3 regions of the Metabacillus sediminilitoris genome follow, and region 2 is predicted to be linked to each of the others. Evidence: a T-box and tRNA genes for the amino acid it is inferred to sense, from the RefSeq annotation. Region 2 holds a T-box; the other regions hold tRNA genes.
What was found. The T-box of region 2 lies ahead of leuS (leucine--tRNA ligase). A T-box ahead of a tRNA ligase gene usually reads a tRNA of that ligase, here a tRNA-Leu.

Region 1 (7,232 bases), 1.7 Mb from region 2:
GTGGGCGTAGGAAATTTGAGAGGAGCTGTCCTTAGTACGAGAGGACCGGGATGGACGCACCGCTGGTGTACCAGTTGTCTTGCCAAAGGCATAGCTGGGTAGCTATGTGCGGAAGGGATAAGTGCTGAAAGCATCTAAGCATGAAGCCCCCCTCAAGATGAGATTTCCCATAGCGCAAGCTAGTAAGATCCCTGAAAGATGATCAGGTTGATAGGTCAGAGGTGGAAGCGCGGTGACGTGTGGAGCTGACTGATACTAATCGATCGAGGACTTAACCTAATATATATGCGTTAAACATAAGTGAATTGAATTGTGAATCGTTATCTAGTTTTGAAGGAATATAAAAGTAAAAAAACACTTGAAATATTCTTCTCAAATAGTATAATAATATTTGTCACAAATGTCTGGTGGCGATGGCGAAGAGGTCACACCCGTTCCCATGCCGAACACGGAAGTTAAGCTCTTCAGCGCCGATGGTAGTTAGGGGTTTCCCCTTGTGAGAGTAGGACGTCGCCAGGCTTTGAAATTTATAATTATTCCGCAGTAGCTCAGTGGTAGAGCTATCGGCTGTTAACCGATCGGTCGTAGGTTCGAGTCCTACCTGCGGAGCCATTTTGGAGAGCTGTCCGAGTGGCCGAAGGAGCACGATTGGAAATCGTGTAGGCGGTGAAAGCTGTCTCAAGGGTTCAAATCCCTTGCTCTCCGCCACTATTTATATATACATTGGCCCGTTGGTCAAGCGGTTAAGACACCGCCCTTTCACGGCGGTAACACGGGTTCGAATCCCGTACGGGTCACCATTTACACCTTTCATATGGAGGATTAGCTCAGCTGGGAGAGCATCTGCCTTACAAGCAGAGGGTCGGCGGTTCGATCCCGTCATCCTCCACCATAAAGTTTATATGTATTACTATTGTCGCGGGGTGGAGCAGTCCGGTAGCTCGTCGGGCTCATAACCCGAAGGTCGCAGGTTCAAATCCTGTCCCCGCAACCAATGGTCCGGTAGTTCAGTTGGTTAGAATGCCTGCCTGTCACGCAGGAGGTCGCGGGTTCGAGTCCCGTCCGGACCGCCATTATTTTAATAAAACACTTATCTCAAGTAAAAGGGTTTCGATAAGCGAAAAGGTCGAGGAAACGACTAAGCGAACACCGGAGCGTATGTAAATACGTGAGGATGTGAGTGTAGGAGTTGACGAAGAGATTTGAAGCTTAGCGGAAGCCGAAAACAATTTGGCTCAGTAGCTCAGTCGGTAGAGCAATGGACTGAAAATCCATGTGTCGGCGGTTCGATTCCGTCCTGAGCCACCTTTAGTGTATAACAGTCCTAAAGTCAAAAAAGCATGCCGGTGTAGCTCAATTGGTAGAGCAACTGACTTGTAATCAGTAGGTTGGGGGTTCAAGTCCTCTCGCCGGCACTGTTTCACATATATGGAGGGGTAGCGAAGTGGCTAAACGCGGCGGACTGTAAATCCGCTCCTTAGGGTTCGGCAGTTCGAATCTGCCCCCCTCCACCATTTATAGGGGCATAGTTTAACGGTAGAATAGAGGTCTCCAAAACCTTTGGTGTGGGTTCGATTCCTACTGCCCCTGCCAATTATATAGTGGCGATTGTGGCGAAGTGGTTAACGCATCGGATTGTGGTTCCGACATTCGTGGGTTCGATTCCCATCAGTCGCCCCATTTAAACAACTAATTCAATGGGCTATAGCCAAGTGGTAAGGCAACGGACTTTGACTCCGTCATTCGTTGGTTCGAATCCAGCTAGCCCAGCCATTTTTATTACACATTTTTGAAACTCTTGCATAGGCTAGAGTATACAAATTATATAAGCAAGTCGCGGAAGTAGTTCAGTGGTAGAACATCACCTTGCCAAGGTGGGGGTCGCGGGTTCGAATCCCGTCTTCCGCTCCAGTTTTATGAAGGCGGCATAGCCAAGTGGTAAGGCAGAGGTCTGCAAAACCTTTATCACCGGTTCAAATCCGGTTGCCGCCTCCATTTTTATTTACACCCTTGCCGGGGTGGCGGAACTGGCAGACGCACAGGACTTAAAATCCTGCGGTAGGTGACTACCGTACCGGTTCGATTCCGGTCCTCGGCACCATTTAAATGATTTTTGATTTGCCAGTGTGGCGGAATTGGCAGACGCGCACGACTCAAAATCGTGTTCCGTGAGGAGTGTCGGTTCGACCCCGACCACTGGTATCTAATAATTTCGAAAAACTTGTAAAGTCAATGCTTTGAGCAATCAGAGTATTGGCTTTTTTGTGTTTTATATTAATAAAGTGAGTTGCTAATCGTGTGGATAAAAAATTTTAGAAAGTATAATCAATTATGACTACCAATCAGGTTGGTCTCAAGGTTACTGAACAATCGGGCAAGCATTCCTGTAATGAATGAAAATGAGATTTGAGTATCAAAAAGACCTCTTGGTATGATTAAAATGTCCCAAAGCTGGCCAGCGAAAAGGACAAATCTATCATGACTAGGAGGCCTATCATGAATTATAACCAAAATAAGAAAATCGCTCAAATTACTCCTAAAACACTTATTATCAGAGTAGATATTGCAAAATTCAAACATGTAGCCAGAGCTCAGGATTTAATGAAATTGGGATTTTTTATACTGTAATACCCTAAACGTTGTAAATACGCGATTATCTATACTTAGGGGTAAAAAGAATCTTTAATCCATAAAAAATTTTACATTGAAGACATGTTAACAACGTATTCGTATTGATAACGAGCATAGCATCATCGAATTCTAACCAATTATTTATTATTGAGGGATTTCCTGGCAGGTGTATTGTTAATAATATAGTAGCTCAAAATTAAAATGAGGATAACGAAAGCATGTATTAATGTATTGAATGGGTCGTGGTGATCAACAATAATTAAGCGGAGCATTGCTGTATTGCCAATGTAGAGAAAGTATCGCATCGAATTAACACTAGGATTACTTAATGATGTTAGAAGAAGGCAACTAACCCAATAATAGGGAGTTGCCTTTTAAAAATGCTTTTGATATTTAATGAAATCTTAATATACATTATGACTCCCTTTTTTACAGCCAAAGTGATATTGCTATCTTTTAAAATTAGAGCTTTTTCTTTCAATTAATGTGGGAGCTAATTGTATATTAATCTTTTCTGATGAGACTTCGTTTTCAATTCGATTGAGAAGAATCTCAATGGTAGTTTTGACCATTTCTTCGATTGGTTGATGGATACTGGAAATCCCCATGATTTTAGCAAGATACGTATCATCGAAGCCAATCAAACTGATATCTTCAGGGATACGGATTCCCCTTTTTTGAGCAGCTTTCAAGAATTCAAGCGCCATGATATCGTTTGCAGCGAAGACACATGTGAAATCGAGGCGGTCAGCCTGATTAAAATATGCTTCTATGTCTTGTTGTATCAAAAAATTATTTGTCGAGGTCTGTTTAACATTGATTAAACTGTTTAACTCAAAACCGTTTTCATACAAGACACTTTTATAGCCCAAATACTTCTCATCAGGAACCGTCCCGATATACCCAAATTTTTTATGACCTGCATAGATAAAATTCTCGCCAGCAATCTTTCCAGCTTGCATGTGATCAAGACCGATACTATCTAGAGATTCTCGATTTTTCGTTATGATTACAGTTGGGATAGCAAGTTTGTTCAATCGTTGGATATTATACTCACCATTTGGGACAAGGATAATTCCGTCTACTTGTCGGGCGATGAAATTTTGGATGCTTTCCCATTCGGTAATCGGATTGTGTTTTGAGTTGTGCAATAGAATATTGTATCCACGTTTACGCGCTTCAAGTTCTAGTGTATCAATCAATTCAACAAAATATGGGTTAAAGGTCTCGGTCACACAGACACCGATAATATTTGAGTGGCTTCTTTTTAATGTTTGGGCAGCATTATTTGGGATAAACCCTACTTCTTCAATGACTTTGAGCACTCGTTTTGCAGCCTCTTCATTGACGCTTTTATTACCATTGATCACTCGTGATACAGTGGCTTGTGAAACATTTGCAAGTTTCGCAATTTCTTTCATCGTAAGTTTACTCATACATGGCTCCTTTCAAGCGCTGAGAAAACGTATTCTTTATATATGAATATTTTTAATTAAAGGAATTACTTTTTTTAGTATAATATATATTTCGGATTAATGAAAGCGTTTGTAAAAAAATGTTGACACACATTTTTTGATGTTATAACATGAAATAAGAAAGCGTGAATACGTTTTCACGGAATATTCTAATCTAGGGGGTTAAAAGGCAGTATGAAAAAGTTAATTTTGTTAGTTTCAGCATTAGTCTTTGCTATCTCATTAGTAGGATGTAATTCAAAACAGGCTAGCGACAAAGAAAAAATCACTGTTTGGACACAAGCCGCAGCAGATCATCCAGAAGGAAAGATGTTTGCTGACCGAGTAAAGAGCTACAATGAGGCTCATCCAGACGGACCAAAAGTCGAAATACAAAACATCACACGTGCAGGAGCTGGTTCAGGCTACATAGATAAGCTGAATGCAGCAATTACAGCAAATGAAATGCCTGATATTTTCACATTAGACGGACCTGATATTGGGGCTTACGTTGATTCAGGATTACTTGGTGAACTAGATGAATACATGAGCGAAGGATTTAAAGATGGATTCACGCAAGCGATCATCGACCAAGGAACAGTGGACGGGAAATTCTACGGAATGGGTTATTCAGACTCAGGCGTAGCCATCATGTATAACGAAGACATGATCAATGCATTACCTGAAGATGTAAAAGCATTAGTTCCTTCACTTGATCAAGACTGGACATGGGATCAATTTATTGAGTTATCAAGAAAAGTGGACGAGTTTGCAAAAACGTCGGATGATCCAGCGTTTGCAAATTATGAAGTACCTGTAAGTTTATTACTAACAGACATTACTGCAGGTGCCTATGAATTAGGAACATACTACTTCACACCACTTCTTTGGGGAAATGATGCAAACATCGTCGCTGAAGATGGTGTAACAGTTGATGGCGTATTAAACAGCGACAAAAGTGTAGAAGCATTAACAAAGTATGCGCAATTATTTGCTGAACCAGTACTTGCTAGTGCGACAGAATCCGAAAAAACATTCCATACAGGAAAATCAGCACTATCTGTTAGTGGATTCTGGTATGTAAATGAACTTATCAATAATTATCCTGATTTAAAATTCAAAACCGTTCGTTATCCAAAAATGAGTGAAGACTTCGACGGATTATACACACCATCAGGTTCTTGGGCATTTGTTCGTAACGGACAAGAAGAAGACGAAGAGCGCATCAAGCAAATCGTTGAAGTCATGGAATGGTTAAATAACGACGAAGCATCAAAAGAATATTTCGCTAAAAACGGTTCCATTCCAACAAGAATCAATTCCGTTGACGCGATTGATACAAATACAGACAACCCATATCACAACGATGCATGGACAGTATTAAAGTATCAAGCGGAAAACACAAACAAATCTCGTCCTGTATCACCTGGATATCCTTATCTTTCTGAAACCTTTGCAAAAGACGTCATTCTAAAAATTGCTCAAAACAAAACGACAGATGAAGCGACGATCAAGCAATATTTAGACGATGCAGTGAAGAAAATTGAAATAGAATTTGAAAAGTACAAAAAATAATCGTTTGTAAAAGTAAGAGGTGAGGTGATGACGTCACCTCACCTCTTACACTTTTTTAAAAGGGGTGTGAACCATGAAGAAATTTATCAAACGTTTTGTAAAAGTGAGAAATACAACCGAACACTTCAGACAAAGCGAACATTATAAAAAAAGAGATATCGTGTCCGCTTTCGGATTTTTAACACCTGCTTTAATTCTTGCGATTCTCTTCATTGTCTTACCAATTATTCTAGCGATTACGTACGGGTTTACGGATTACTATTTATTAAAACCAAACGACAAAGAATTTATTGGGCTTGAAAACTTTAAGCGAATGATAACAGATGAAGTGTTGATCCAAAGTTTCATGAACACGATTAAGTTTGTGGTGTTTGTTGTTCCTCTGCAACTATCGATGGCACTTGGACTTGCGCTCATTGTCAACAAAAAAATCAAAGGCGTAGGGTTCTTCCGTACCGCCTATTTTTCACCAGCTGTTTTATCTCTTGTTGTCATCTCAATCCTATGGACGGTCATGTTAAACCCAACATCTGGATTAATTAATGAACTCCTTGAAAATGTTGGGATTTCAAAGCAGCCTTTCCTCTCAAGTGCGTCTCAAGCAATGTATACGATCATTGCGATCTCTGCATGGTCAGGGTGTGGGTATCAAATGATGATCTTTTTAGCAGGACTTAAAAATATTGATGGAAGCCTTTATGAAGCAGCGGACATTGACGGAGCCAATGCGTTCCAAAAGTTTTTATTTATTACCATTCCGACATTAAAACCCATTCTAATGTTTTTAGTGATTACAACCACGATTCAGGCGTTTAAACTCATTGTTCAACCGATGGTTATGACAGGTGGAGGTCCGGATAACTCAACGATTACCATTTTGCAATACATTTATGAGTATGGATTCCGTCACCGAAACATTGGATATGCAAGTGCTGTTACATTAGTATTCACGATTTTCTTAGTCGTTATCTCAATCATTATTAAAAAGCTATTTAGAGAGGAGAAAACAGCATGAAAATTGTAAAGAAAACCTTGTTTTATATCTTGGCGTCTCTTGTGGCATTACAATTTTTGCTTCCTCTTATTTGGATGATTCTTTCTTCATTTAAAATCGATGAAGTGATTTACAAAGATATTGATACAATCTTTGCCTTTGTTCCAAAATTTTCTGATCTTTCGTTTGATTCCTATGTAGAGTTATTAGGTTTTTATAACATCTTTAAAAACGTTGGAAATAGTTTGATTTATGCATCCGTTACAGTAGTTGTAGGATTAACCATCAATTCATTGGCAGGTTATGCTCTAGCAAGATTTAAATTTCCATTTAAAGATTGGATTTTAATTTTTATTATCGCTCTTATGATTGTGCCAATTGAAGCGACCATTCTTCCATTGTTTTTAGTGGTAAATGAAATGGGATTAATCAACACGATTCCAGGTTATTTGCTGCCATTTATCATCAATGTGATGAACATTTTCTTATTCAGACAACATTTCTTATCCTTCCCTGGTGAATTGATTGAATCAGGGAAAATCGATGGACTAAGTGAAGTCGGATGTTTCTTCCGAATC
Region 2 (7,232 bases):
GAAAGATGATTAAGGGCATGGGAGGTGCAATGGATCTTGTCAATGGGGCAAAAAAGATTGTTGTCATTATGGAGCATGTTTCTAAAAATGGCAAATCAAAAATTGTAAAACAATGCAGCTTGCCATTGACAGGCAAGGCAGTTGTTGACCGAATTATTACTGATCGTGCTGTTATCGATGTAACGAAAGATGGGTTAGTTTTAAGAGAGGTACTGACACGTTTTTCGATTGAGGAAGTATTACACTCTACCGAAGCGCCTTTGCTAGTTTGTGAGAATGTAAAAGTTTCATCATCTTCTTAGTAATAGCCAAATAAGGGGGATTCATATGTTAAGTATGGTTGGATTAATTGGTGGTTTAGCCCTATTAATTTTTTTAACAATGAGAGGTATGAATCTATTAGTTGCTGGTCCACTTTGTGCTTTATTTGTAGCCGTATTTAGTGGTTTGCCGCTTTTTCCACAGCTAGTCGGTGAAGGTGAAGCAAATTTAGTAGGGAATTATATGACCGGTTTTTCTGGGTTTATTGCTTCCTGGTATTTAATGTTTCTACTTGGTGCAATCTTCGGGAAAGTAATGGAAGATAGCGGTGCTGCTGATAGTGTATCGAAATGGATTGTTGAAAAGCTCGGTATGAAGAGAGCGGTTCTAGCCATTGTCATTGCGTGTGCGGTTTTAACGTATGGGGGTGTAAGTTTATTTGTTGTTGCATTTTCTGTTTATCCGATGGCAGTTAGTTTATTTAGGCAGGCAGACCTGCCTCGGCGTTTTATACCTGCTGCACTAGCATTTGGTTCTGTTACGTTTACGATGACTTCTGCAGGTTCTCCTGAAATTCAAAACTGGATTCCAATTGAATATTTAGGTACGACGCCATATGCAGGTTGGGAAGTAAGCTTAATTGTCGCTGTGTTTATGATGGTTTTCGGATATTGGTGGTTAAGAAGAATGATTACAAAAGCGGTTGCGCGAGGAGAAAAATTTGTAGCACGTGAAAATGATCCAGTTAACGAAGAGAAGTCTCTGCCAAATCCATTTACAGGGTTAATCCCACTTTTGGTTGTACTTATTATTTCGTTTATTTTCCATGATTCCTTACAGCAATCTTCGTTAATTATCGCTTTGCTTGGCGGTGTGATTGCAACCTATTTATTAAATCGCAAGTATTTTAAATCGTTTTGGAATGCCGTTTCAGAAGGGACGCTTGGTGCCCTTGTAGCTCTTGGAAACACAGCAGCTGTTGTCGGGTTTGGTGGAGTTGCAAAAGCTGTTCCAGCATTTGAGGTAGCCGTAAATGCAATGACAAGCATTCCGGGTAGTCCGCTTATTGGTGGTGCCATCGCGGTCAGCGTGATTGCGGGTATGACAGGTTCATCATCAGGCGGTCAGGCAATTGCGCTGCCGCTACTTGCTCCTCATTATATGGATATGGGTGTGAACCCAGAAGCATTGCACCGTGTTGTATCAATCTCATCTGGTGCATTAGACTCCTTACCACATAATGGCTATGTTGTTACAACCGTACGTGCGATTTGTGGTGAATCACATCAGGATGCATATAATCCTGTGGGTGCCCTAACAGTTATTGTTCCAGGCTTAGGCGTTGTTTTGGCAATTATTCTCTTCTCATTTGGACTCGGGATTTAAAACGGAGGGTGGTTAAAGTGGTTCAAGCGCAGGTTGTACTTATAACTGGAGCTGCACAGGGGATTGGTTTTGAACTAGCAAAGGCATTTGCGGAGGTTGGAGCAAAGGTTGTCTTAACAGATTTACATGAAGAACAAGTTGTACAAAGTGCAAATTCGTTAAAAATGGCTGGATTCGATGTTAGAGGTTTAAAATGTGATGTGACAAACGAACAAGAAATCATCAAAACAGTAAAACAAACAGAAGCCGCATACGGACGTATTGATATCCTTATAAATAATGCAGGTTTACAGCATGTAGCACACATTGAAGAATTTCCTACTGAAAAATACGAACTGCTCGTAAAAGTGATGCTTATAGCACCATTTATTGCAACAAAACATATCTTTCCAATAATGAAGAAACAACAATTTGGCAGGATCTTAAACATGGCTTCAATAAATGGTTTAATTGGTTTTGCAGGAAAGGCAGCCTATAATAGTGCAAAACATGGGGTCATCGGCTTAACGAAGGTAGCGGCACTAGAAGGTGCAGAGCATGGTATAACTGTCAATGCCCTCTGTCCGGGATATGTTGACACACCACTTGTCCGCAACCAGTTTGAAGATTTAGCCAAAACAAGAAATATCCCCGTCGAAAACGTATTAGAGGAAGTATTATATCCGCTTATTCCACAAAAAAGGCTATTATCAGTTAGGGAAATTGCTGACTATGCAATCTTTTTAGCAAGTACGAAAGCTAAAGGCGTTACTGGTCAGGCAATTGTGATGGATGGAGGATACACTGTTCAATAATTAACAATAAAAGAAAAGACTTGTGATGGTTGCAAGTCTTTTCTTTTTTGAGGACAATGAAAAAACAAAATGGAAGGTTAACAGTGAGCAGTGATTTAATTTATTTTTATTATTTATCTCTGGGGAACATTTAGTTTAGTTTAATGAGCAAAAAAGGAGACCAACATGGAGTACTGTTTATTTTAGGAGTGTCTTATGTATCATGATCTGTGGGCAATTCTCACCATATTGCCTACCTTGCTTACGGGAATGGTGTTTGTTATTTCTCTTTTAATATATGGCTTATAGTTAGTATTGTTGCAGAAAAAGAATAACGTCTCATACCAAGTAATCGTGCGTGAATCTTCCATACAAAATAACCGGATCTTTTTTCTACTTATTAAAATGTCTTGCGTTAACGACATGTTTACTTGCATATCCCGACAAATTTATATAAAATAAGCTTAAATCTATATACTAAATGAACGGAGATAAGGAGTAGTAATTTGCAAAGATCGTACAGAGAGTTGACGGCTGGTGTGAGTCGACCGAGATTTGCAGATGAACTCACCTTTGAGTTACAAATGTGAAAGCCTATTTTGGTTAAGTAATATTTGTCGGCTATCCACGTTACGGATATCAAAGTGGGCATGTCGCTATGCCAAAGTTGGGTGGTACCACGGGAAATTAACCTCTCGTCCCTATTTGGGATGGGGGGTTTTTCTTATCGTTTTTTAAAATCAATCCCCTGATTGACCGCACGACTCCAGCGAAAAGCAAACATGGCCTTGTAAGTGCAGTCAATACGATATGCCTTTCTAAAATAATTTCTTCGGAGCTGATATAGTTCCCTGAGATTTAAATTGTTGAACTTACTTTGATCCGTTCAAAATGCGGTTAATACTATAAATATACATAAGAATTGCTTTAAGGAGGAAAACAGATGAGCTTCAGTCATCAACAGATTGAAAAAAAATGGCAAGATTATTGGTTGGAAAATAAAACATTTAAAACAACAGAGGACATGGAAAAGCCTAAATTTTACGCGCTTGACATGTTCCCATATCCATCAGGTGCGGGGTTACACGTTGGACATCCTGAAGGATATACGGCAACAGATATTTTATCCCGTATGAAACGCATGCAAGGCTTTAATGTTCTGCATCCAATGGGATGGGATGCATTTGGACTACCAGCTGAGCAATATGCACTTGATACTGGAAATGATCCTGCTGAATTTACCAAGCATAATATTGATAACTTTAGAAGACAAATTCAGTCATTAGGATTTTCATATGATTGGGATCGTGAAGTAAACACAACAGATCCTGAGTATTACAAATGGACACAATGGATCTTTTTACAACTATATAAAAAGGGCTTGGCATATGTCGACGAGGTACCTGTTAACTGGTGTCCTGCATTAGGAACGGTTCTAGCAAACGAAGAGGTTATTGATGGAAAAAGTGAGCGTGGCGGTCACCCGGTTGAACGTCGGCCAATGAAGCAATGGATGCTTAAAATAACGGCTTATGCAGACCGTCTCCTTGAAGACCTTGAGGAGTTGGATTGGCCTGAAAGCATTAAAGATATGCAGCGCAATTGGATTGGCCGTTCTGAAGGAGCACATGTAAATTTTGAGATTGATGGTTATGATGAAAGCTTTACTGTATTTACAACACGTCCTGATACTTTATTTGGTGCTACATATGCAGTATTAGCACCAGAACATTCATTTGTTGAGAAAATAACAACAGTTGAACAAAAGGATGCTGTAGATGCTTATATTAATGAAATTAAACATAAGAGTGACCTAGAGCGTACAGAGCTTTCTAAAGAAAAAACAGGTGTTTTTACAGGTGCATTCGCGATTAATCCAGTTAATGGCGAAAAGATGCCGATTTGGATTGCTGATTATGTTCTTGTAACGTATGGAACTGGCGCAATTATGGCAGTACCTGCACATGATGAGCGTGACTATGAATTCGCACAAAAATTTGACCTGCCAATTAAAGAAGTTGTTAGCGGTGGAGACGTGACAAAAGAAGCGTACACTGGTGACGGAGAACATGTAAATTCTGATTTCTTAAACGGTCTTGGGAAACAAGAAGCAATTGAAAATATGATCACTTGGCTTGAAACGAACAAAAAGGGTGAGAAGAAAGTCACTTACAGACTGCGCGACTGGTTATTTAGCCGTCAACGTTATTGGGGGGAGCCAATTCCAATCATCCATTGGGAAGATGGCACAATGTCTGCAGTTCCAGAAGAAGAGCTTCCACTTGTTTTACCGAAAACAACGGAAATTAGGCCATCAGGTACAGGAGAATCACCACTAGCGATCATTGAAGATTTTGTAAGTGTTGTTGACCCTGAAACAGGCAAAAAGGGTCGTCGCGAAACGAATACAATGCCGCAATGGGCTGGAAGCTGCTGGTACTACCTGCGTTATATTGATCCTAAAAACAACGAAGCACTTGCTGATGATGCGAAATTAAAGCAATGGCTGCCTGTTGATATTTATATTGGTGGAGCTGAGCACGCTGTTCTTCACTTACTATATGCGCGATTCTGGCATAAATTTTTATACGATATCGGTGTAGTTCCAACGAAAGAGCCATTCCAAAAACTATTTAACCAAGGTATGATCCTAGGGGAAAATAACGAAAAAATGAGTAAATCTAAAGGTAATGTTGTAAACCCAGATGAAATTGTTGAGTCACATGGGGCTGATACACTACGTCTGTATGAAATGTTCATGGGACCTTTAGAAGCTTCAATCGCTTGGTCAACAACAGGCCTTGATGGAGCTAGACGTTTCCTTGATCGGATTTGGCGCTTATTTATCGAAGATAATGGTGAACTAAGTCCTAAAGTAGTCAAAGAATCAAGTGAATCACTTGAAAGAGTTTACCACCAAACAGTGAAAAAGGTAACGGAAGATCTTGAAGGATTACGTTTTAATACAGCCATCTCACAATTAATGGTCTTTATTAATGAAGCATATAAAGCAACAGTACTTCCTAAAGAATATGTTGAAGGATTTGTGAAATTATTATCTCCGATTGCTCCTCACTTAGCAGAAGAGCTTTGGGCAAAACTTGGTCACAACACAACAATTTCGTATGAAGCTTGGCCTGCATTCGATGATGCAAAACTCGTTGAAAACGAAGTTGAAATTGTTGTTCAAGTAAACGGTAAAGTCCGTGCTAAAATACTAGTGGCAAAAGATGTAACAAAAGAACAGCTAGAGCCACTTGCTCTTGAAGATGATCGTGTAAAAGAGCATATTGAAGGAAAAACAATTCGCAAAGTAATTGCAGTACCAGGGAAACTTGTAAATATTGTTGCAAATTAATTGTCTAAAAAACGGCCGACTTGTGAGTATGCTACATACTTGCAGGTCTTTTTTTTTTTTTGGTTGCATTCATAAAAGGTAGTTTTAATAATGAGGTTTTCATGCTATATGGTTTGAAATTTGGTGATTATTTGGCGGAAATTCAACCAAGGAAAGGAAAAATGAATGACATTAGACAAAGTATCACTATCTCTAGTCCTCAAAACTAGAATCCTGCACAGTTAATTTGATATAATGCAGGTATTAAAACTGAAAGGGTGTACAGGATGTACGAAATGAAAGAAATTTCACCTGAAGAGATTCAAAAAAAACTTGTAAATGGTGAAAATGTTGAGTTAATAGATGTTCGTGAGGATGATGAGGTAGAAACAGGAATGATCCCTCAAGCGAGACATATTCGCATGAATGATATTCCTGAACAATTAGATGCCATTGATAAAGACAAAGAAACAATCTTTATTTGCCGATCTGGAGCACGTAGTGGAAATGTATGTGCGTACTTACAAGAAAAAGGGTATAACGTCATTAACATGGCAGGTGGAATGTTAGAATATAAAGGTGAGACAAAACCAAAAAGTGAATTAGGAAAATAAAAAAAGGAGTCTGACTGTCCAAGCGGGCATTCAGACTTTAAATATGATCTATTCTCGATACATAATAAGTGCAGAAAAGCAATAAAGTTGGTCACCATCCCTGTCAGTTGTTACAGCCACGCTATATTTAATATTTTTTACTTGATTTTCTTTCAGCTCAGCTAAAAAATGATTAATTTCATCCTCTAAATCTTTTTCATGCTCTTCATCAAAAACGGCTACTTTTAACATAAGCTCACTTCCTTTTATTAAGTTAGTAAACTGTATTCAATATTGCTAGAATTATGACAAGTAATTCTCTTAAATACACAACAAAAAATCATAGTAGTTGGTAGATTTAATAATAAAAAACACAAATAAACACCAAGAAAAAATTCCTGGTGTTAGGCGGGAACCTGTTATTTTATTGATGATAAGTTCAATTGATAGGGTATCAAATAGCCCTAGGCTTTAGAATAAATTCCAGCATTCATTCCTGCCAGCCTGCCTGTAACGAATGCTGACGTAATATTATATCCACCTGTATACCCATGGATATCAAGAATCTCGCCGCAAAAATAAAGACCATTTTTCAATTTTGACGACATCTCACGGGGATGAATTTCTTTAACTGAAACACCGCCGCCTGTTACAAACGCCTTCTCGATTGAGAGAGTACCGTGAACTTTGAACTGAAATTGTTTGCAATCTCTTACAAACGACCGCAGCTTTTCATTTGAAAGATTATCGTATGTTACGAGAGGATCAATTTCATTTTTCTCAAGTAAAAACAATAAATATCTTTCAGGTAATAAACCTTTGATAACGTTTTTTATTGCTTTTTTCGCATCCTGTTTTAAATCCGTAACAATTGTTTGAAAA
Region 3 (7,232 bases), 1.8 Mb from region 2:
TAGTTAGCCGTGGCTTTCTGGTTAGGTACCGTCAAGGTACCAGCAGTTACTCTGGTACTTGTTCTTCCCTAACAACAGAACTTTACGACCCGAAGGCCTTCATCGTTCACGCGGCGTTGCTCCGTCAGACTTTCGTCCATTGCGGAAGATTCCCTACTGCTGCCTCCCGTAGGAGTCTGGGCCGTGTCTCAGTCCCAGTGTGGCCGATCACCCTCTCAGGTCGGCTACGCATCGTCGCCTTGGTGAGCCGTTACCTCACCAACTAGCTAATGCGCCGCGGGTCCATCTGTAAGTGATAGCCGAAGCCATCTTTCAATGTCGAACCATGCGGTTCGAAATGTTATCCGGTATTAGCTCCGGTTTCCCGGAGTTATCCCAATCTTACAGGCAGGTTACCCACGTGTTACTCACCCGTCCGCCGCTAATCTTTGGGAGCAAGCTCCCTCAGATTCGCTCGACTTGCATGTATTAGGCACGCCGCCAGCGTTCGTCCTGAGCCAGGATCAAACTCTCCAATAAAGAGTTGATATAGCTCTTAAAATTTGTACTATATAGTACGTTTTTGTTAATTAGAATTAACGTTGACGTTCTGCTTTGTTTAGTTTTCAAAGAACTATTTCGACTGATTTAAAACATATCAGCGACAAGGAATATCATATCAAACATTTTCATCTTTGTCAACTTCTGCGAAAATTATTTTTAAAAGAAAAACATTGTTTCAATTAATAATTTTCTTAGTAGCAACAATTAATATCTTATCACTTAACTTCGTAGAAGTCAATAACAAATTGCTCAATCACTTTTTGACTTTTCAATGATGTCTCAGTGGAGCTTTCTTATATTACTATCGTTTATTATGAAAGTCAACATTTTTCTAGACATAGTTTTTATTTTTTTTGATTTCACCATTTATATAGAGAATAGATCTTTTAATATTGTACTAATAAGCAATAATTTCTTTACTATAGACTCAGTATTTAACGCTTTTTGATAAAACTTAACTTCTTCACTTTAGTTAAATCATCTAAAGAGTAACTTTGTTTCAGTTGTTCAATGACAGGGTATAGAATTTAAAAAATGGGAGGTTCTACAATGGTTATGAATAAACTAAAAAAAATGCTTAAGGATCCTAAAGTAAAGGAAGCAATAACCGATAAAGTAATGCCGGCTATTAAAAAAGAGATCAAAAAAAGAAAATCAAACAAATAATAACTATTAGGATTTTTACATATTTACATCTGTAATGAATAGTAAACATAACTTACAGGTTCAGTTATAATTTAGAAACTATATTAAAATTCTTAGTTATTAAAAAGTTTATTTATTAATAACCAAGTGAATTGCTAGAAATTTCAATTTAATTTGATTCGCTTTTTCACCTGAAAATGTAAACCAATTTCTAGGTAGACCCAATTAAATAGCTGCTTACAATGTACCTTAAAAATACTAGGTCTAGAATAATAAAAAGAGCGGTTGCTTATTAGCAATCGCTCTTCATTCGTAAAACAGCATATTAACGTTAATCATTTATGATTTAAATCTTACGATTTACACAATTAATTTAATTTTAGCAGTAGCTAATCTATTAGCAAAAAATGGCGGTCCGGACGGGACTCGAACCCGCGACCTCCTGCGTGACAGGCAGGCATTCTAACCAACTGAACTACCGGACCATTTTGGTTGCACTTAACAGCACTACTATGTTTCCTCGCTAAGAAGAATAACCAACGTAGCATCGTCAACTAAAATTGGTTGCGGGGACAGGATTTGAACCTGCGACCTTCGGGTTATGAGCCCGACGAGCTACCGGACTGCTCCACCCCGCGACAATAAAGAAAATTAAATATGGAGGAGGAAGGGGGATTCGAACCCCCGCGGGCTTTGACACCCCTGTCGGTTTTCAAGACCGATCCCTTCAGCCGGACTTGGGTATTCCTCCATCATAAGTGGAGCCTAGCGGGATCGAACCGCTGACCTCCTGCGTGCAAAGCAGGCGCTCTCCCAGCTGAGCTAAGGCCCCATAAATGTTTTAAATAATGGTCGGGAAGACAGGATTCGAACCTGCGACCCCTTGGTCCCAAACCAAGTGCTCTACCAAGCTGAGCTACTTCCCGAATATATGGCGCGCCCGAGAGGAGTCGAACCCCTAACCTTTTGATCCGTAGTCAAACGCTCTATCCAATTGAGCTACGGGCGCATTATATAATATTGTCTAGCTGCGAAAGCCAAACCGTACGGCTGTTTCACTTCTTCCTGGAGTTAAATTACAACTCCTTCTCAGAAGCTCCAACATTAATCACTTTAAGCGGGCTTTCTCCGCTTTTCTATATTGGTGCCGAGGACCGGAATCGAACCGGTACGGTAGTCACCTACCGCAGGATTTTAAGTCCTGTGCGTCTGCCAGTTCCGCCACCCCGGCACGTATTGGAGCGGAAGACGGGATTCGAACCCGCGACCCCCACCTTGGCAAGGTGGTGTTCTACCACTGAACTACTTCCGCAATATTTAAATGATGCGGGTGAAGGGACTTGAACCCCCACGTCACAAGGACACTAGATCCTAAGTCTAGCGCGTCTGCCAATTCCGCCACACCCGCAAGGTGTGTAAATGGTGAGCCATGAAGGACTCGAACCTTCGACCCTCTGATTAAAAGTCAGATGCTCTACCGACTGAGCTAATGGCTCATTTCAATAAGATTCTATTAAAATAAGTGGTGCCGGCGAGAGGACTTGAACCCCCAACCTACTGATTACAAGTCAGTTGCTCTACCAATTGAGCTACACCGGCATAATTAAAATATTGTTGAATTAATTTATTTGTACTTAATAATGGTGGAGGATGACGGGATCGAACCGCCGACCCTCTGCTTGTAAGGCAGATGCTCTCCCAGCTGAGCTAATCCTCCAATGAAAGGTGTAAATGGTGACCCGTACGGGATTCGAACCCGTGTTACCGCCGTGAAAGGGCGGTGTCTTAACCGCTTGACCAACGGGCCAATTATAAATTGACAAAATAATAGCCCCAACTAAGGGGCTTTTGCCTGGCAACGTCCTACTCTCACAAGGGGAAACCCCTAACTACCATCGGCGCTGAAGAGCTTAACTTCCGTGTTCGGCATGGGAACGGGTGTGACCTCTTCGCCATCGTCACCAGACATTTAGTTTGAAGGTTGTTCCTTCAAAACTAGATAACGATTCACAATTCAATTCACTTTGTTTAACGCATATATATTAGGTTAAGTCCTCGATCGATTAGTATCAGTCAGCTCCACACGTCACCGCGCTTCCACCTCTGACCTATCAACCTGATCATCTTTCAGGGATCTTACTAGCTTGCGCTATGGGAAATCTCATCTTGAGGGGGGCTTCATGCTTAGATGCTTTCAGCACTTATCCCTTCCGCACATAGCTACCCAGCTATGCCTTTGGCAAGACAACTGGTACACCAGCGGTGCGTCCATCCCGGTCCTCTCGTACTAAGGACAGCTCCTCTCAAATTTCCTACGCCCACGACGGATAGGGACCGAACTGTCTCACGACGTTCTGAACCCAGCTCGCGTACCGCTTTAATGGGCGAACAGCCCAACCCTTGGGACCGACTACAGCCCCAGGATGCGATGAGCCGACATCGAGGTGCCAAACCTCCCCGTCGATGTGGACTCTTGGGGGAGATAAGCCTGTTATCCCCGGGGTAGCTTTTATCCGTTGAGCGATGGCCCTTCCATGCGGAACCACCGGATCACTAAGCCCGACTTTCGTCCCTGCTCGACTTGTAGGTCTCGCAGTCAAGCTCCCTTGTGCCTTTACACTCTACGAATGATTTCCAACCATTCTGAGGGAACCTTTGGGCGCCTCCGTTACATTTTAGGAGGCGACCGCCCCAGTCAAACTGCCCACCTGACACTGTCTCCCAGCCCGATAAGGGCTGCGGGTTAGAATTTCAATACAGCCAGGGTAGTATCCCACCGACGCCTCCACCGAAGCTAGCGCTCCGGCTTCTCAGGCTCCTACCTATCCTGTACAAGCTGTACCAAAATTCAATATCAGGCTACAGTAAAGCTCCACGGGGTCTTTCCGTCCTGTCGCGGGTAACCTGCATCTTCACAGGTACTATAATTTCACCGAGTCTCTCGTTGAGACAGTGCCCAGATCGTTACGCCTTTCGTGCGGGTCGGAACTTACCCGACAAGGAATTTCGCTACCTTAGGACCGTTATAGTTACGGCCGCCGTTTACTGGGGCTTCGGTTCAAAGCTTCGCTTGCGCTAACCTCTCCCCTTAACCTTCCAGCACCGGGCAGGCGTCAGCCCCTATACTTCGCCTTGCGGCTTCGCAGAGACCTGTGTTTTTGCTAAACAGTCGCCTGGGCCTATTCACTGCGGCTTTTCGCAGGGCAAGCCCTGAAAAAGCACCCCTTCTCCCGAAGTTACGGGGTCATTTTGCCGAGTTCCTTAACGAGAGTTCTCTCGCTCACCTTAGGATTCTCTCCTCGCCTACCTGTGTCGGTTTGCGGTACGGGCACCTCTCACCTCGCTAGAGGCTTTTCTTGGCAGTGTGGAATCAGGAACTTCGGTACTATATTTCCCTCGCCATCACAGCTCAGCCTTTGCGACAACGGGATTTGCCTCGTTGTCAGCCTAACTGCTTGGACGCGCTAATCCAACAGCGCGCTTACCCTATCCTTCTGCGTCCCCCCATTGCTCAAATGGTGAGGAGGTGGTACAGGAATTTCAACCTGTTGTCCATCGCCTACGCCTTTCGGCCTCGGCTTAGGTCCCGACTAACCCTGAGCGGACGAGCCTTCCTCAGGAAACCTTAGGCATTCGGTGGAGGGGATTCTCACCCCTCTTTCGCTACTCATACCGGCATTCTCACTTCTAAGCGCTCCACTAGTCCTTCCGGTCTAGCTTCACAGCCCTTAGAACGCTCTCCTACCATTGTTCGTAAGAACAATCCACAGCTTCGGTGATACGTTTAGCCCCGGTACATTTTCGGCGCAGAGTCACTCGACCAGTGAGCTATTACGCACTCTTTAAATGGTGGCTGCTTCTAAGCCAACATCCTGGTTGTCTAAGCAACTCCACATCCTTTTCCACTTAACGTATACTTTGGGACCTTAGCTGGTGGTCTGGGCTGTTTCCCTCTTGACTACGGATCTTATCACTCGCAGTCTGACTCCTGAACATAAGTCTTTGGCATTCGGAGTTTGACTGAATTCGGTAACCCGATGGGGGCCCCTAGTCCAATCAGTGCTCTACCTCCAAGACTCTCAATTTCAAGGCTAGCCCTAAAGCTATTTCGGAGAGAACCAGCTATCTCCAAGTTCGATTGGAATTTCTCCGCTACCCACACCTCATCCCCGCACTTTTCAACGTGCGTGGGTTCGGGCCTCCATTCAGTGTTACCTGAACTTCACCCTGGACATGGGTAGATCACCTGGTTTCGGGTCTACGACCACGTACTCTTTCGCCCTATTCAGACTCGCTTTCGCTGCGGCTCCGTCTCATCAACTTAACCTTGCACGGGATCGTAACTCGCCGGTTCATTCTACAAAAGGCACGCCATTACCCATTAACGGGCTTTGACTACTTGTAGGCACACGGTTTCAGGATCTCTTTCACTCCCCTTCCGGGGTGCTTTTCACCTTTCCCTCACGGTACTGGTTCACTATCGGTCACTAGGGAGTATTTAGCCTTGGGAGATGGTCCTCCCTGCTTCCGACGGGATTTCACGTGTCCCGCCGTACTCAGGATCCACTCTGGAGGGAACGAAGTTTCAACTACAGGGTTGTTACCTTCTTTGACGGGCCTTTCCAGACCTCTTCATTTACTCCGTTCCTTTGTAACTCCGTATAGAGTGTCCTACAACCCCAAGAGGCAAGCCTCTTGGTTTGGGCTAATTCCGTTTCGCTCGCCGCTACTTGGGAAATCGCGTTTGCTTTCTCTTCCTCCGGGTACTTAGATGTTTCAGTTCCCCGGGTCTGCCTTTATCACCCTATGTATTCAGGTGAAAATACTACTCCATTACGAGCAGTGGGTTCCCCCATTCGGAAATCTCCGGATCAAAGCTTACTTACAGCTCCCCGAAGCATATCGGTGTTAGTACCGTCCTTCATCGGCTCCTAGTGCCAAGGCATCCACCGTGCGCCCTTAACAACTTAACCTTTGACATTATAAATGTCATTTTAATCATTATTAAGAGAATCACTAAACTAAGCGTTTAAACTCAGTGAATTACTTGAATTGTTATCGTTATCTAGTTTTCAAGGAACAAAGCACAGGATGTGCAAACGCATGCGTTGCCACAGGACGTGGCGCCTTTAGCAGGCGATCCTTTAAAAAGGAACTTATCGTATGCATAATGTTTTTAATCCTATGTGTATCATCATTGAGAGATAGTTCTCTCAAAACTAAACAAAGTCAGAAACGTCTTTTTAATGAAGTAATAAAACTTCATATTATCCTTAGAAAGGAGGTGATCCAGCCGCACCTTCCGATACGGCTACCTTGTTACGACTTCACCCCAATCATCTGTCCCACCTTAGGCGGCTGGCTCCTTACGGTTACCCCACCGACTTCGGGTGTTACAAACTCTCGTGGTGTGACGGGCGGTGTGTACAAGGCCCGGGAACGTATTCACCGCGGCATGCTGATCCGCGATTACTAGCGATTCCGGCTTCATGCAGGCGAGTTGCAGCCTGCAATCCGAACTGAGAATGGTTTTATGGGATTGGCTTGACTTCGCAGTCTTGCAGCCCTTTGTACCATCCATTGTAGCACGTGTGTAGCCCAGGTCATAAGGGGCATGATGATTTGACGTCATCCCCACCTTCCTCCGGTTTGTCACCGGCAGTCACCTTAGAGTGCCCAACTAAATGCTGGCAACTAAGATCAAGGGTTGCGCTCGTTGCGGGACTTAACCCAACATCTCACGACACGAGCTGACGACAACCATGCACCACCTGTCACCACTGTCCCCGAAGGGAAAGGTATATCTCTATACCGGGCAGTGGGATGTCAAGACCTGGTAAGGTTCTTCGCGTTGCTTCGAATTAAACCACATGCTCCACCGCTTGTGCGGGCCCCCGTCAATTCCTTTGAGTTTCAGTCTTGCGACCGTACTCCCCAGGCGGAGTGCTTAATGCGTTTGCTGCAGCACTAAAGGGCGGAAACCCTCTAACACTTAGCACTCATCGTTTACGGCGTGGACTACCAGGGTATCTAATCCTGTTCGC

Region 1: it has a tRNA-Leu gene. The T-box ahead of leuS (leucine--tRNA ligase) is inferred to sense a tRNA for this amino acid. The anticodon was not compared.
Region 3: it has a tRNA-Leu gene. The T-box ahead of leuS (leucine--tRNA ligase) is inferred to sense a tRNA for this amino acid. The anticodon was not compared.

Annotation. Positions count from the first base shown of each region.
Region 1 is NZ_CP046266.1:567,633-574,864, forward strand. Features, by position in the region: rRNA gene GMB29_RS02855 (23S ribosomal RNA) at 1-279, shown strand, start outside; rRNA gene rrf (5S ribosomal RNA) at 404-519, shown strand; tRNA gene GMB29_RS02865 (tRNA-Asn) at 538-612, shown strand; tRNA gene GMB29_RS02870 (tRNA-Ser) at 617-708, shown strand; tRNA gene GMB29_RS02875 (tRNA-Glu) at 726-800, shown strand; tRNA gene GMB29_RS02880 (tRNA-Val) at 817-892, shown strand; tRNA gene GMB29_RS02885 (tRNA-Met) at 918-994, shown strand; tRNA gene GMB29_RS02890 (tRNA-Asp) at 997-1,073, shown strand; tRNA gene GMB29_RS02895 (tRNA-Phe) at 1,233-1,305, shown strand; tRNA gene GMB29_RS02900 (tRNA-Thr) at 1,343-1,415, shown strand; tRNA gene GMB29_RS02905 (tRNA-Tyr) at 1,431-1,514, shown strand; tRNA gene GMB29_RS02910 (tRNA-Trp) at 1,520-1,593, shown strand; tRNA gene GMB29_RS02915 (tRNA-His) at 1,605-1,680, shown strand; tRNA gene GMB29_RS02920 (tRNA-Gln) at 1,699-1,773, shown strand; tRNA gene GMB29_RS02925 (tRNA-Gly) at 1,837-1,911, shown strand; tRNA gene GMB29_RS02930 (tRNA-Cys) at 1,922-1,995, shown strand; tRNA gene GMB29_RS02935 (tRNA-Leu) at 2,013-2,101, shown strand; tRNA gene GMB29_RS02940 (tRNA-Leu) at 2,121-2,202, shown strand; gene GMB29_RS27580 (hypothetical protein) at 2,497-2,628, shown strand; gene GMB29_RS02945 (phosphate-starvation-inducible PsiE family protein) at 2,769-2,936, opposite strand; gene GMB29_RS02950 (LacI family DNA-binding transcriptional regulator) at 3,081-4,067, opposite strand; gene GMB29_RS02955 (ABC transporter substrate-binding protein) at 4,281-5,660, shown strand; gene GMB29_RS02960 (carbohydrate ABC transporter permease) at 5,734-6,675, shown strand; gene GMB29_RS02965 (carbohydrate ABC transporter permease) at 6,672-7,232, shown strand, end outside.
Region 2 is NZ_CP046266.1:4,429,920-4,437,151, reverse strand. Features, by position in the region: gene GMB29_RS21325 (CoA transferase subunit B) at 1-302, shown strand, start outside; gene GMB29_RS21320 (GntP family permease) at 328-1,647, shown strand; gene GMB29_RS21315 (3-hydroxybutyrate dehydrogenase) at 1,665-2,441, shown strand; T-box leader at 2,900-3,126, shown strand; gene leuS (leucine--tRNA ligase) at 3,364-5,778, shown strand; gene GMB29_RS21305 (rhodanese-like domain-containing protein) at 6,045-6,371, shown strand; gene GMB29_RS21300 (sporulation protein Cse60) at 6,420-6,602, opposite strand; gene GMB29_RS21295 (BaiN/RdsA family NAD(P)/FAD-dependent oxidoreductase) at 6,815-7,232, opposite strand, start outside.
Region 3 is NZ_CP046266.1:610,168-617,399, reverse strand. Features, by position in the region: rRNA gene GMB29_RS03220 (16S ribosomal RNA) at 1-519, opposite strand, end outside; tRNA gene GMB29_RS03215 (tRNA-Asp) at 1,597-1,673, opposite strand; tRNA gene GMB29_RS03210 (tRNA-Met) at 1,750-1,826, opposite strand; tRNA gene GMB29_RS03205 (tRNA-Ser) at 1,847-1,939, opposite strand; tRNA gene GMB29_RS03200 (tRNA-Ala) at 1,948-2,020, opposite strand; tRNA gene GMB29_RS03195 (tRNA-Pro) at 2,038-2,114, opposite strand; tRNA gene GMB29_RS03190 (tRNA-Arg) at 2,121-2,197, opposite strand; tRNA gene GMB29_RS03185 (tRNA-Leu) at 2,331-2,419, opposite strand; tRNA gene GMB29_RS03180 (tRNA-Gly) at 2,426-2,500, opposite strand; tRNA gene GMB29_RS03175 (tRNA-Leu) at 2,514-2,596, opposite strand; tRNA gene GMB29_RS03170 (tRNA-Lys) at 2,609-2,684, opposite strand; tRNA gene GMB29_RS03165 (tRNA-Thr) at 2,712-2,787, opposite strand; tRNA gene GMB29_RS03160 (tRNA-Val) at 2,830-2,905, opposite strand; tRNA gene GMB29_RS03155 (tRNA-Glu) at 2,921-2,995, opposite strand; rRNA gene rrf (5S ribosomal RNA) at 3,039-3,154, opposite strand; rRNA gene GMB29_RS03145 (23S ribosomal RNA) at 3,232-6,161, opposite strand; rRNA gene GMB29_RS03140 (16S ribosomal RNA) at 6,466-7,232, opposite strand, start outside.